DNA from 3 places in the Streptomyces sp. NPDC017095 genome. Region 1 is predicted to be linked to each of the others. Evidence: riboswitches for the same ligand, from Rfam matches in the RefSeq annotation. Region 1 holds a riboswitch; each other region holds the start of a gene.

Region 1 (4,872 bases):
CGGTCTGCCTCTGGTACGACGTCGGCTCCCGTCACGAAGTCAAGGGACGCACCGGCCTGGCCCACCTCTTCGAGCACCTGATGTTCCAGGGCTCCGCGCAGGTCAAGGGCAACGGCCACTTCGAGCTGGTGCAGGGCGCCGGCGGCTCGCTGAACGGCACCACCAGCTTCGAACGCACCAACTACTTCGAGACCATGCCCGCCCACCAGCTGGAGCTGGCGCTCTGGCTGGAGGCCGACCGCATGGGCTCGCTGCTGGCCGCCCTGGACGAGGAGTCCATGGAGAACCAGCGGGACGTCGTCAAGAACGAGCGCCGCCAGCGCTACGACAACGTGCCCTACGGCACCGCCTTCGAGAGGCTGACCGCGGCCTCGTACCCGGAGGGCCACCCGTACCACCACACGCCGATCGGGTCCATGGCGGACCTGGACGCGGCCACCCTGGAGGACGCCCGCCAGTTCTTCCGCACCTACTACGCGCCGAACAACGCGGTGCTCTCCGTGGTCGGCGACATCGACCCCGAGCAGACCCTCGCCTGGGTCGAGAAGTACTTCGGCTCCATCGCGTCCCACGACGGCAAGCCCGCGCCCCGCGACGGCTCCCTGCCGGACGTCATCGGCGAGCAGCTGCGCGAGGTCGTCGTGGAGGAGGTGCCGGCGCGCGCCCTGATGGCCGCCTACCGGCTCCCGCACGACGGCACGCGCGCGTGCGACGCGGCCGACCTCGCCCTGACCGTCCTCGGCGGCGGCGAGTCCTCCCGCCTGTACAACCGCCTGGTGCGCCGCGACCGTACGGCCGTGGCCGCCGGCTTCGGGCTGCTGCGGCTGGCCGGCGCGCCCTCCATGGGCTGGCTGGACGTGAAGACCTCCGGTGACGTCGAGGTGCCGGTGATCGAGGCCGCCATCGACGAGGAGCTGGCCCGGTTCGCCGCCGAGGGCCCGACGCCCGAGGAGATGGAGCGCGCCCAGGCCCAGCTGGAGCGCGAGTGGCTGGACCGGCTCGGCACGGTCGCCGGCCGCGCCGACGAACTGTGCCGGTTCGCCGTCCTGTTCGGCGACCCCCAGCTCGCCCTGACCGCCGTCCAGCGCGTCCTGGAGGTGACCCCGGAGGAGGTCCAGGAGGTCGCCAAGGCCCGCCTGCGGCCCGACAACCGCGCCGTCCTCGTCTACGAGCCGAAGTCCCCGGAGGCCGTCGAGGACACCGGGATCCCCGAGGACCCGGAGCAGGAAGCGACCGTAGAGGCGGCCCGCGACGAGACCGAGAACGAGGAGACGGCCCAGTGACCGAACTCGCCACCATGGAGTTCCACCCCCAGCCGCAGCCCGGTGACGCCAGGCCCTGGGCGTTCCCGGCCCCCGAGCGCGCCGCGCTCGGCAACGGCCTGACCGTGCTGCGCTGCCACCGCCCCGGCCAGCAGGTCGTCGCCGTGGAGGTGCTGCTGGACGCGCCGCTGGAGGCCGAGCCGGCCGGCCTGGACGGTGTCGCCACGATCATGGCGCGGGCCTTCTCCGAGGGCACCGACAAGCACTCCGCCGAGGACTTCGCCGCGGAGCTGGAGCGTGCGGGCGCCACCCTGGACGCGCACGCCGACCACCCCGGAGTGCGGATCAGCCTGGAGGTCCCGGCCTCCCGCCTGGCCAAGGGCCTCGGACTGCTCGCCGACGCCCTGCGCGCGCCCGCGTTCGCCGAGAGCGAGGTCGAGCGCCTCGTCCGCAACCGCCTGGACGAGATCCCGCACGAGCTGGCCAACCCCTCCCGCCGGGCCGCCAAGGAGCTCTCCAGGGAGCTGTTCCCGGCGGCTTCCCGGATGTCCCGGCCGCGCCAGGGCACCGAGGAGACGGTCGCGAAGATCGACGCCGGGGCCGTACGCGCCTTCTACGACCGGCATGTGCGGCCCGCCACGGGCACCGTGGTGGTCGTCGGCGACCTGACCGGCATCGACCTGGACGCGCTGCTCGACGACACCCTCGGCACCTGGACCGGCACGCCGGGCGAGCCCCGGCCGGTGCCGCCGGTGACCGCCGACGACACCGGGCGCGTGGTCATCGTGGACCGGCCCGGCGCCGTGCAGACGCAGTTGCTCATCGGCCGGATCGGCCCCGACCGGCACGACCGGGTGTGGCCCGCGCAGGTGCTCGGCACGTACTGCCTGGGCGGCACCCTCACCTCCCGTCTGGACCGTGTCCTGCGCGAGGAGAAGGGCTACACCTACGGCGTGCGCTCCTTCGGCCAGGTCCTGCGCTCGGCGCCGGACGGCACGGGCGCCGCGATGCTCGCCATCAGCGGCTCCGTGGACACGCCGAACACCGGTCCCGCGCTGGACGACCTGTGGAAGGTGCTGCGCACCCTCGCGGCGGAGGGCCTGACCGACGCCGAGCGGGACGTCGCCGTACAGAACCTGGTCGGGGTGGCGCCGCTGAAGTACGAGACCGCGGCGGCCGTCGCCAGCACGCTGGCCGACCAGGTCGAGCAGCACCTGCCCGACGACTTCCAGGCGACGCTGTACCGGCAGTTGGCCGCCACGGGCACCGTGGAGGCCACCGCGGCCGTCGTGAACGCCTTCCCGGTGGACCGGCTGGTGACCGTCCTGGTCGGCGACGCCGCCCAGATCAAGGCACCGGTCGAGGCGCTCGGCATCGGTGAAGTGACGGTGGTGTCGGCCGAGTAGCGCCCCGCACGGCGTACGCGGCGGGCACTGCAAGCGCGCATGGGGGCCCTGACGGTGCACCGGCCGTCAGGGCCTCCACTGTTCCACTCGCTCCCTCAGGTGCCCGTTTTGGGGCGGAGGTTGCCTGTCTGCCCTGTGGGATGCGCTACAAAAAGCCGGATTCGTTTGAGGTGGGAAAGCGGGCCGCCGTAGCGTCACCTGGGCTGTTCGTCAGGCAGTGCGCCGCACCCGCGGCACCGGACAGTCATCGCCGAGTCCCCGTACGGCGCGAGCCAGGGGAGCCGGGGACCCACGTCCCTGGGGTGAATCGGGCGCCCGCGAGGGGGCCCGTAGGAGACCTTCCTGCTCCGAACCCGTCAGCTAACCCGGTAGGCGAGAGGGAAGGAAAGGACCAGCCACCACATGGCGTTCATGTGCGCCACCGGCAAGCACCGCAAGCCCGGCCGGGTCAAGCGGACCACCGCGCAGGCGGCCGGCGTCGCGGCCCTGACCACCACGGGCGTGCTCGGCTCCCTCGCCGCCTCCCCGGCGGTCGCCGCCGGGAACCCCGCGGACCAGACCGGCCTCACCCCGGTCCTCGCCGCGACCGAGGACGTCGCCGGCCTGATCGACGCCCAGGCCACCGCGCAGCAGCAGGCCGCCGAGCGGAAGGCGGCCGAGGAGGCCGCCGCGAAGGCCGCCGCCAAGCGGGCCGAGGAGGTGCGCCAGGCCAAGGCCCGTGCCGCCCGCGAGGCCGAGCGCAAGCGGCTGAACACCTTCGTCGCCCCCATCGCGCACTCCTACGTCTCCACGGCCTACCGGGCCAGCAGCTCCCTGTGGTCCTCCGGTTCGCACACCGGCATCGACTTCCACGCGGCCAGCGGCACGGCCGTCCACGCGGTGGGCTCCGGCACGGTCGTCTCCACGGGCTGGGGCGGCGCCTACGGCAACCAGATCGTGATCCGGATGGCCGACGGCATGTACACGCAGTACGGGCACCTGTCGTCCATCGGCGTCACCGTGGGCCAGCAGGTCGTCCCGGGCCAGCAGATCGGCCTGTCCGGCGCCACCGGCAACGTCACCGGGCCGCACCTGCACTTCGAGGCGCGCACGACTCCCGAGTACGGCTCCGACGTCGACCCCGTCGCCTACCTCCGCGGCCACGGCGTGCACATCTGACGCGTCCCGCGCGGTCCTTCCCAGCCCCGGCTCTCCGAGCCGGGGCTTTCGCCGTATTCCGTGCTGTCCGCCGGGCCCGCTGACCAAAAAATATCCATGAATTACGACCCGCCGTCGGAAATTCCGGCTCATTGTCATAGAGTCACGGAACACGCGTCCATCGTCGGCGTTTCACGGGGATTAAGGCGGAGGTCGGTCATGCGTATTCCGGCGCACTCGGTGTGCACCGCTGTCCGGGACGATATCGTCGCCGGTGTCTACGAGCGCGGCAGCCGCCTCACCGAGGAAGTCCTGGCCCGCCGCTACGGCGTCTCCCGCGTCCCCGTCCGCGAGGCGCTGCGCACCCTGGAGGCCGAGGGCTTCGTGGTGACGCGCCGGCACGCGGGCGCGTGCGTGGCCGAGCCGACCGAGCAGGAGGCCGCCGACGTGCTGGAGATGCGGACGCTGCTGGAGCCGCTGGGCGCCGCGCGGGCCGCCCAGCGGCGCACCGAGGCCCATCTGAAGGTGCTGCGCGGCCTGGTCCGGCTGGGCCAGGAGCGGGCCAGGAGGGGGCACAGCGAGGATCTGCGCGCGCTGGGCGGCTGGTTCCACGAGACCCTGGCGCAGGCGTCCGGCAGCCCGTCGCTGACCGCGGTGCTGACCCAGCTGCGGCACAAGATCGCGTGGATGTACACGGTGGAGCCCCCGGTGAGCCCGGCGGAGACCTGGGCGGAGCACGGCGCCATCGTGGACGCCGTGGCGCGCGGGGACGGCGAGCGCGCGCGGGCGCTGACGGCGCTGCACGCCGAGCGGGCCACGGGCGCGCACCGGCTGCGTTCCACTCGTGCCGGGGACCGGGTGAGGACTTCGCAACATGCCGTAAACGTATCGGGTCTGCGGCTTTAACACGGGCACCGTATACAAAGAAGAGCTATTCGGTGGCGGGTATTTTCCGCTGCCGTTTTCCCGGTGCCGGGAATTACTCGGCACCGGCCGTCCGGGCGCCGGGCGGAAATGCGGCCGGGAAAACGCGGAAGCCGCGCCATCCGGTGCGGACGGCACGGCTT
Region 2 (4,872 bases), on a different contig from region 1:
CTCGGCGTCCGGGCGGAAGATCCGGCCGACGTTGCGGGCGTGGTGCTCCGAGGCGTAGAAGTCGACGTAGTCCGCCACCTCGAAGGGCAGGTGCAGGGCCACCTCGGACAAGGGGTGGAACAGCGGCTCGACGGCCGCGCGGTGCGCCGGGTCCGTGACCCAGGACGTGACGGCGCGCCGCACCTCCGACCAGGCGGCGGGGCCGGCGGCCAGCAGCAGGTTCAGGGTGGGCCGGGCGAGCAGCGGCTGGTGGGGCGAGCCGAGGGCCGCGGCGGCGGCGCCCGCGTCCAGGACGTGGTTCCCGAGCCGGACGCCGATCCTCCGCTCCGTGCTGCCGGCGGGCGAGAACACGCCGTAGGGGAGGTTGTGCGGGCCGAAGGGGTCGCCCTCGGGGACGTCGAAGGGGGGCATGGGGTGCTGCCTCACTCTCATCCGGGCCGTGCATGGCGATGCGTTCCATGTGGTCGCGCCACACGTTACGGCCGAGATGCGTGTCATGGGCAGTGCCGCACGGCGGGCCCCGGAAGGGAGGCCGGCACCGGGTCCGCCGGCGGCTTGCGCCGGTCCCGGCCGCCAGGAGGGCGTCCCCGCAGGGTATTTCGGGCCGGACGGCACACAAGTAGGCGCAAAGACGGGTGAGTCGGCGGGGCGCGGTGTCCGTATTCTCTGATCATGGCACCCACCCCGGCATATGCACTGATCGCCACCGACCTGGACGGGACGCTGCTGCGCGGCGACGACACCGTCTCCGACCGGTCGCTGGCCGCGCTCGCACGGGTGGCGCGGGCCGGGGCCCGGCATCTGGTCGTGACGGGCCGCCCGGCCCCGCGGGTGCGGTCCCTGCTCGCGCGCCTGGGCTGCACGGGTCTTGCGGTGTGCGGACAGGGAGCACAGGTCTACGACGCCGGGGCCGGCCGGCTGCTGTGGTCGGTGCGGCTGGAGCGGGAGCTGGCGGAGACCGCGCTCGGCAAGATCGAGGCGGAGGTGGGGCAGGTGTACGCGGCGGTCGACCAGGACGGCGTGGACGGGCGCACGCTCATCGAGCCCGGCTACCGGATGCCCCACCCGACGCTGCCCGCGGTCCGCGTCGGCCGGCGGGCCGAGCTGTGGAGCGCGCCCATCAGCAAGGTGCTGCTGCGCCACGCCGGGCTGTCCGACGACGAGTTGGCGGCCGTGGCGCGCTCCGTGGTGGGCTCGCTGGCGACGGTCACCATGTCGGGGCCGGGCACCGTGGAGCTCCAGCCGGGCGGGGTGACGAAGGCGACCGGACTGGCGCTGGCCGCCGAGCGGCTGGGGATCGGCGCCGAACGGGCCCTCGCCTTCGGTGACATGCCCAACGACATCCCGATGTTCGACTGGGCCGCGCGCGGTGTCGCCATGGCCGGCGCGCATCCCGAGCTGAAGGCGGTGGCGGACGAGGTCACCGCGTCGAACGAGGACGACGGCGTCGCTGTCGTCCTCGAAAGACTGTTCCCGGCCGGCTGACCGGGCCCGCGGTGGTGTCCGGGGACACCGGCCGGTGCCGGTCAGTAGGCGCCGAAGACGTTGTCGATCGATCCGTACCGCGCGGCCGCGTAGTTGCAGGCGGCGGTGATGTTCGCGACCGGGTCGTAGATGTCGAAGGACGTTCCGGCGACGTGGTAGGCGTTGAACGTCGGGTCGATGACCTGGAGCAGGCCCTTGGACGGGATGCCCTTGGCGGCGTTGGAGTCCCAGAGGTTGATGGCCGCCGGGTTGCCCGAGGACTCGCGCATCACGTTGCGGTAGATGCCGTTGTAGGTGCCCGGGATGCCCTTCTGGCCCATGATCGCGAGGGACTCGCGGATCCAGCCGTCGAGGGTGTTCGGGTAGCCGGCGGGGGTGGTGGCGGACGCCGGGGCGGCGGTGGTGGCCGCGGCGGCGCCGGTCGCGCCGATCAGCGGCAGGGCGAGGACGGCCGCACCGGTGCAGGCGGCGGCGACGGCGCGGACGAGCCGGGTGTTGCGGGTGTGCTGAGCGGCGGCAGGCATGGGGAATCCTCTCCGGCGCCTGCGAGGTGAGCTGTCGGGTTCGGGCGGGGAGGCGCCCGGCCGTGCCCTGGAGGAGGCACGGCTTCACCCCTAGGGCCTCTCGTTTGGATCAGGCCGGGCTCGCGGGTCCTGGCACCGCACCTCGCCGCGTTGTCGTCGGTTGCCATGGCTCCGCCATGGCGCCCTCCTCCGCCTTGCGATGCACGGCACCAGACCCCGCTCCCTGATCCGGCCTGATCCAAACGACAGACCCAAGCCGTCCCGACGCGGCACGTGCCGCGCCGGGACGGCGGCTTACCTGGGTCCCCCGCTCCTGCCGTACGAATGAGTTCGTCGATGGGTTACGCGGGCGGCGGCAGGATTCGGCGTCCGCCCGACGGCCCGGAACGTATGCGAGAGCACATGTCGGGAACAAGTACCGGATGCGCTTAAGGCGCTATTTGACCTTGATCACCGCTGTATGGGGTACTTGATCCTTTGCGGTCGCCAATCCTCAACTCGCCGACAGGCAACGGGCGGTCGGCGGTGTGGCGGGTGGGGTGGGTCCGTCGGCCGGGTGACCCAATTCACGAAATAGCAAATGACGTCAAATCAGACATGGGGGATTAGGGGTGTTAGGGCGATTCGAACCCGGAGTCCGGGTCGTGAGGGAAGTGGAGTATTACTATGTGATCAAAACTATGCCCGCCATGATCCGATACCACCCAAGCTGGACGGGTGGGCGCTATCGGTGATCGAAACGGGACCGGATACGCTGACTTGAGTGATGGCAGCGACCTATCGACAAACCGTGTAATCGCCAGCAGACACCAGCAGACAGGAGACCCCTCGTGACCGTCGTCGGGCCGTTCGGGCTGAGCGTGCGGGACCAGGCTCTGGAAGCCGATGTCCAGGCCGGATTGACGGCTGTCGAGGAAGGCTTGCTCGAGGCCACCAAGAGCGAGGTCCCGTTCATCACCGGGGCCGCTCAGCACCTCGTCCGGGCCGGCGGGAAGCGGTTCCGGCCCCTTCTCGTGATGCTCGCGGCCCAGTTCGGCGACCCTTACGCACCGGGCGTCGTGCCGTCGGCCGTGGTCGTGGAGCTGACCCACCTGGCCACGCTCTACCACGACGACGTCATGGACGAGGCGGCCGTGCGCCGGGGCGTGGACAGCGCCAACACGCGCTGGGGCAACTCCGTCGCGGTCCTCACCGGCGACTTCCTCTTCGCCCGCGCCTCCCACATCCTCGCCGACCTCGGCCCGGAGGCGGTCCGGGTGCAGGCCCTGGCCTTCGAACGGCTGGTCACCGGTCAGATCCTGGAGACCGCGGGCCCCTCCGACGGCCGCGACCCGGTCGAGCACTACCTGGACGTGCTGGCCGGCAAGACGGGCTCCCTGGTCGCGGTGGCGTGCCGGTTCGGCGCGATGATGTCCGGCGCCGACGAGCGGGTCGTCGACGTGCTCACCCAGTACGGCGAACGGCTCGGCGTCGCCTTCCAGCTCGCGGACGACGTCCTGGACATCGCCTCCGACTCCCACGAGTCCGGCAAGACCCCGGGCACCGACCTGCGCGAGGGCATCCCGACCCTGCCGGTGCTCCGGCTGCGCGAGCGGGCCGCCCGGCTGGGCCTGCCCGAGGACGTCGCGCTGTGCGAACTGCTGGACTCCGACCTCAGCGACGACGCCCGGCACGCCGAGGCGCTGGCCGGGCTGCGCACGCACCCCGCGCTGGAGCAGGCCCGCCGGGACACGATCCGGTACGCGGAGGAGGCGCGGGCCGCGCTGGCCCCGCTCACCGAGTGCGACGCCAAGGCCGCGCTGACCGAGCTGTGCGACGCGGTGGTGCACCGCGCGGGCTGACCCCGCCCGGCGATCGTCCGTCCCCTAGGGGTCGGGAGGAGGCGCGGCCGTTCCGTGTCATACCGCAGGCGTACGCGCGGCTGGCTCCGTGGGGTGACGCTTCCGCGCGGCCGATTTGGTCATATGGACACCACGGACATCACCACTCCTCACCGTTTCGGGTGAGAATGGCGGTCAGGGTGGACCAGCGTGAGGACAGCCGCCGCCGACGACGGAGGTAGGGCACACATGGCACCGTACGACAGCGAGGACACAGTGGGCGCCACGCGGGACGAGGACGCGCGCACGGGACGGCGCACGGCCGCCCGGTACGCGGTTCCGGTCGCGGTGGTGGGGGTGGCGGCGGTCACGATCGGGCTCGTCCCGGCGCTCGCCGACTCCGGTGACCCCGACCTGCCGAAGATCAGCGCACAGCAGCTCGTCGAGAAGATGGCCCGGTCGGACGTACAGCGGCTGTCCGGCACCGTGAAGATCAGCACCGACCTGGGCCTGCCCGACCTCGGCGGCCTGGAGGACGGGCTGCTCTCCGGGGCCCGGGGCGGCTCCGGCAAGGACTCCGGCGACGGCTCCTCGGCCGACCCGAAGGACAGGCTCACCGAGCTGGTGTCCGGCACGCACACCCTGCGCGTCGCCGCGGACGGCCCGGACCGGCAGAAGCTGTCCCTGCTGGAGCGCGGCGCCGAGTACAGCCTGATCCACGACGGCAAGGACGTCTGGGGCTACGACAGCAAGAGCAACGAGGTCTACCACTCCACCGCGCCCGCGTCCGGCAAGGACCACCGGGCCGAGGCGCCGGCCACGCCCGAGGACTTCGCCGACGAGGCCCTGAAGGCGGTGGACGACACCACGTCCGTCATCGTCGACGGCACCGCGCAGGTCGCCGGGCGCGACGCCTACAAGCTGCTGATCCGGCCCCGGCAGTCCGGCACCACGGTCGGCGCGATCAGCATCGCCGTGGACGCCAAGACGGGTCTGCCGCTGAAGTTCACGCTGACCCCGAAGAGCGGCGGCGCCGCCGTGGT
Region 3 (4,872 bases), on a different contig from region 1:
CCGGCGGCGCGGGAGGTGGCCCGGTACGAGGGGTACGCCACCTCGCTGGCGCTCCTGCGGCGGCGCGGGCGCGCGGGCAGGGTCGGGGCGGACTTCACCGTGCGGGAGCGGGAGCTGCTGGACGAGCTGTGGCAGCGCCGGCACGTGGCCCGGCCGGCGCTGGAGTACGCGGCCCGGGCCTCGGCACCGGCCCGGCCGGTGTACGCGGGGCCGGTGGCCTACGGGTACGGGTATCCGGCGGTGCCGTACCCCGCGTACAACCCGTACCGGACGTAGCCGGACCGCGTGCGGCCGCCCCGGCCGGTCCGGACGGGTGCGGCCCGGCATGATCCGAACGAGACGTTCTAGGCCGACGCCTCCGTCAGCTTGGCCACCTCGGCCTCCGTCAGCTTCAGCTCCGCCACGCCGAGCAGCGCCGGGAGCTGCTCCACCGTGCGCGCCGAGGCGATCGGGGCGGTGACCGTCGGCTGGGCGGCCAGCCAGGCCAGCGCGACCGTGGCGACCGGGGCCTCGTGGGCCGCGGCGACCTCGTCCAGGGCCGCCAGCACCTTCTGGCCGCGCGCGGAGTCCGCGTGGGCCTGGGCCTGGCCGGCCCGGGCGCTGTCGACGGTCGTACCGGGCCGGTACTTGCCGGTCAGGAAGCCCGAGGCGAGCGCGAAGTACGGGACGGCGGACAGGCCCTCGCGGCCGGCGACGTCCTGGAGCGCGCCCTCGTAGGTGTCGCGGGAGACCAGGTTGTAGTGCGGCTGGACGGCGACGTAGCGGGCGAGGCCCTCGCGGTCGGAGAAGCCGAGGGACTCCTCCAGGCGCTCGGCGCTGATGTTGGAGGCGGCGATGTGCCGGACCTTGCCGGCCTTCACCAGCTCGTCCAGCGCGCCGATGATCTCCTCGACCGGCACCTCGGGCTGGTCGAAGTGGGTGTAGTACAGGTCGATGTAGTCGGTGCCCAGACGGCGCAGGGAGGCGTCGGCGGCGGCCTTGACGGTGCCGGCGGACAGGCCCTGGAACTCGGGATGCTGGCTGACCTTGGTCGCGATGACCACGTCGGAGCGGTTGCCGCGCTCCGCGAGCCACTTGCCGATGATCGTCTCGGACTCGCCGCCCTTGTTGCCGGGAACCCAGGCCGAGTAGACGTCGGCGGTGTCGATGAAGTTGCCGCCCGCGGCCGTGTAGGCGTCGAGGACGGCGAAGGAGGTCTGCTCGTCGGCCGTCCAGCCGAACACGTTGCCGCCGAGGGAGAGCGGGAAGACCTCGAGGTCGGAGGAGCCGAGTGTACGAAGTGACGTCATACCCGGTGCCAACGCCGGCGGCGGGCGATCGCATCCCGCCCCCGGCGCCGGGTTTCACGGCGCGGGCGGCGGGAGCGGAGGCCCGCCGCCCGGATCAGACCGGGCCGGGACCGGACCAGAACCTGATCAGGACCGGTGCGGGACCCGGGCCCGCGAGCCCGGACCGGTCCGGTCGAGGGACCCGGGTCAGGGGCGGGTCAGGGGTTGAGGCCCTTGTCGCGCAGCCACGCCATCGGGTCGATGCCGGCGGGCGCGCCGCCGGGGTGGACCTCCAGGTGCAGGTGCGCCCCGGTGACGTTGCCGGTGGAGCCGACGCGGCCGATGACCTCGCCGGTGGCGACCTTCTGGCCGGCGGTGACGTTGATCGAGGACTGGTGGCAGAACCACAGCTCGGTGCCGTCGTCCAGGGTCAGGATCGTGCGGTAGCCGTAGGAGGAGCCGGCCCAGCCCGCTTCGGTGATCGTGCCGTTGTGCACGGCCTTGATCAGGGTGCCGGCGGCGGCGGCGAAGTCCAGACCGGTGTGGTGGCCGGAGGACCACATGGTCCCGCCCTGACCGAACGTGGCGGTGATCGTGTAGGCGGAGGTCGGCAGCGCGTACTGCTTGGCCAGCTCGGCCAGCCGCTTCTCCTGCGCCGCCTTCTCGGCCTGCGCCTTGGCCTTCTCGGCGTCGGCCTGCGCCTTGTGCTGGGCGGCGACGGCCTCGGCGGCGGCCTCCTTCTCGGCCTGCGCGGCGGCCTCGGCGCTCTGCTTCCCGACGGCGGCGAGCGCGGCGGCGGTGGCCTTGCTGTCGGCCTGGCCCTGCTGCTGCTCGGCCTGCGCCATGATCCGGCTGCGCAGCAGTTCGCCCGCGTCGGCGTCGCCCCGGGTGTCCCCGGCGGCCACGGCGACGGTGCTGAGCGCGGCGGTCGCGGTGGCCTCGGACGCCTGGTCGTCGGCGGAGCCGTCGTCGAAGAGGGAGCCCACGGAGGGCAGGTCGGGCAGGGCGAGGGGTACCGGCGGCTTGCCGGAGTTGGCGCTGGCCATGCCGCCCGCGCCGACCGCGGCGATGACGCCGACGCCGAGGACGGTGGAGCTGCGCGCGAAGCCGCCGCGCTGCTTGGCGACCCGGTGCCGGCCGCGGACCGGGGCGACGGATTCCTCGGTGGGGTTCCACTCCTCCCACGGGCCGTCGTCGGCGGGGTGGGCGCCGTAGCCGAAGATCTCGGGCTCGGACTCGCGCTGTGCCGGTATGGACAGGGCTTCGGGGGCAGGCCGGTTGGACGCCACGCGGGCGCGCTCCTTTCCTTCCTCCGCCTACCGGGTTAGCTGACGGGTTCGGAGCAGGAAGGTCTCCTACGCGCGTATACCGGTCGTGGGCTCCCCTGAGTCCACTGCGGTACCCGCGTGATTCACCCCAAAATGGTGGTTCCCCGGTTCCCTTGCGGGATTCGGCGCGTGCGCGCGGAGCCGCCTTCTGTGACGGCTGGGACGACCGCGCTGCGTTATCGAACGTTAATAGACTTGCCAGTCACTTTCCAAGCCGTTCAGCGTGATCATTACCGTTTTCGGTGGTGGAGTTATCCCTCAATACCCCGGCAAACCCGACGAGTTGACCGACGCCCGGGAATGTTCAGCAGTCACCCCGGGTTTTGATGGTGACTCAGTTGTTATGCGCACGGCGCCCGTCCGATCACCCTCCGTGACGCACGGCGGGCCGCGGAGAAGCGATGTGCGAGCACCCCTGTGGATGACGTACACTGGAGTCACAACGACGCGGGGTGGAGCAGCTCGGTAGCTCGCTGGGCTCATAACCCAGAGGTCGCAGGTTCAAATCCTGTCCCCGCTACTGAAGGCCGAGGGCCCGGAATCCAGTGGATTCCGGGCCCTCGGTGTTTCCCCGCGTGCCCGGGGGCTCAGCCCGGCAGATGGGCGTTCGGCGCCTTGGCCAGGCCCGCCAGCTCCGGCAGTACGACGACCCGGGCGCCCGCGGCCGTCAGCACACCCGTCCCGTCCGCCGCGGTCACGAACGTGTCGGGCTCCCGCCAGGCGGTGACCACCCGGCGTACCCCCGCCCGCAGGATCAGCTCGGCACAGGGCGCGGGCCGGGAGGCGCGGCGGGCACACGGCTCCAGGCTGCTGTAGACCGTGGCGCCGGGCAGCCGGGGATCGGCCGGATCGGTCTTGGCGAGCGCGGCCTCCTCCGCGTGCACCACGGGATCGCCGCCCTCGCGCGAGTGGCCCCGGGCCAGTTCCGTGCCGTCCGCCGCGACCACCACCGCGCCGACGCTGAACGCCGTCTCCGAGGGCGGGCACAGGGCCGCGAGGTCGCAGGCGGTGCGCAGCCAGTGGCGGTCGGCGGCGGTGGCGTCCGGGCCGGCGCCGGGGGCCGTGGGCGCGTACCGCATGAGGACCACGTCCTCGATCCGGCGGGTATCGAGCAGCCGCAGCCGTCCGCCCTGGTAGGCGCCGGGTCCGAACAGCCGCGGGGCGGCGGGGTCGCCGACGAACAGCGGGGCGAGGACGAGCTGGAGTTCGTCGGCGAGACCCTGCTGGAGGAGCTGGGTGTGGACCGTGCCGCCGCCCTCGACCATCAGGCGCTCCACCCCGCGCACGTCGCGCAGGTGCTCCAGCAGGGTCCGCCAGTCCAGGGCGGGGCCGAGCGGGACGACGTCGGCGGTGCGGCCGAGGAGCCGGGCGGCCCGTGCGGCGCCCCGGTCGGTCGTGCAGACCAGCTTGTCGCCGCCGGTGTGCCAGAAGCGCGCCGCCGGGTCGAGATCGCCGGAACCGGTGACGGTGACCTTCAGCGGGTACTCCGGTCTGCCCGCCGCCCGCCGGGCCGCGCGCCGCCCGGCGGAGTTGACCAGCAGGCGCGGGTTGTCGGCGCGGAGGGTGCCGGCGCCGACGAGGACGGCGTCGGCCCAGGCCCGCACCTCGTCGACCCGGTCGAAGTCGGCCGGGCTGGACAGCAGGAGCCGCTCGGGGCCGGTGTCGTCCAGACAGCCGTCGAGGGAGACGGCGGCGGACAGCAGCACGTACGGCAGGGGCATGGCGCTCTTTCTTCCGGGGCGGACGGATTCTTCCGGACGGACGGTTCCGGGGCGAACAGCGGATTCTTCCGGGGCGGAAGTGGCTTCTTCGGGGCGGGCGGTGGCACGGCCGTCTTGGTTCAAGTTTTAAACAAACCTACACTGGCGATATGACGACCCGCTGGCTCACTCCCGAGGAGCAGCGCGCCTGGCGCGCCTACATCGCCGCCTCCCGCCTCCTGGAGGACGCGGTCGACCGGCAGCTCCAGCAGGAGGGCGGCATGCCACACCTGTTCTACTCGGTGCTGGCCAACCTCTCCGACGCCCCCGGCCGGCGGCTGCGCATGACCGATCTCGCCGAGACACTGAAGATCACCCGCAGCCGGCTGACGTACGTGGTGAACCGGCTGGAGCGGGACGGGCTGGTGCGCCGGGAGAACTGCCGCGAGGACAGGCGCGCCTCGCTCGCGGCGCTGACGGACGAGGGGCGGGCCGTCCTGGAGCGTACGGCGCCCGGGCATGTCGAGACGGTCCGCACCCTGCTGTTCGACCGGCTCACCGAGGAGCAGGTGGGGC

Evidence for each region. A riboswitch is a leader RNA that binds a small molecule or an ion and turns the genes downstream of it on or off. The one in region 1 is predicted to bind cyclic di-AMP.
Region 2: linked by a shared signal. The riboswitch ahead of ACH4OA_RS19420 (transglycosylase SLT domain-containing protein) and the one ahead of ACH4OA_RS18385 (M23 family metallopeptidase) in region 1 are both predicted to bind cyclic di-AMP.
Region 3: linked by a shared signal. The riboswitch ahead of ACH4OA_RS09115 (M23 family metallopeptidase) and the one ahead of ACH4OA_RS18385 (M23 family metallopeptidase) in region 1 are both predicted to bind cyclic di-AMP.

What each region holds. Positions count from the first base shown of each region.
Region 1 is NZ_JBIROU010000008.1:297,152-302,023, reverse strand. Features, by position in the region: gene ACH4OA_RS18395 (pitrilysin family protein) at 1-1,283, shown strand, start outside; gene ACH4OA_RS18390 (M16 family metallopeptidase) at 1,280-2,668, shown strand; cyclic di-AMP (ydaO/yuaA leader) riboswitch at 2,907-3,058, shown strand; gene ACH4OA_RS18385 (M23 family metallopeptidase) at 3,071-3,826, shown strand; gene ACH4OA_RS18380 (GntR family transcriptional regulator) at 4,025-4,711, shown strand.
Region 2 is NZ_JBIROU010000009.1:109,976-114,847, forward strand. Features, by position in the region: gene fahA (fumarylacetoacetase) at 1-411, opposite strand, end outside; gene ACH4OA_RS19415 (HAD family hydrolase) at 673-1,485, shown strand; gene ACH4OA_RS19420 (transglycosylase SLT domain-containing protein) at 1,527-2,009, opposite strand; cyclic di-AMP (ydaO/yuaA leader) riboswitch at 2,013-2,135, opposite strand; gene ACH4OA_RS19425 (polyprenyl synthetase family protein) at 2,840-3,850, shown strand; gene ACH4OA_RS19430 (outer membrane lipoprotein carrier protein LolA) at 4,079-4,872, shown strand, end outside.
Region 3 is NZ_JBIROU010000003.1:641,711-646,582, reverse strand. Features, by position in the region: gene ACH4OA_RS09125 (PrsW family intramembrane metalloprotease) at 1-276, shown strand, start outside; gene ACH4OA_RS09120 (aldo/keto reductase) at 345-1,289, opposite strand; gene ACH4OA_RS09115 (M23 family metallopeptidase) at 1,487-2,557, opposite strand; cyclic di-AMP (ydaO/yuaA leader) riboswitch at 2,570-2,734, opposite strand; tRNA gene ACH4OA_RS09110 (tRNA-Met) at 3,043-3,116, shown strand; gene ACH4OA_RS09105 (dihydrofolate reductase family protein) at 3,184-4,317, opposite strand; gene ACH4OA_RS09100 (MarR family winged helix-turn-helix transcriptional regulator) at 4,467-4,872, shown strand, end outside.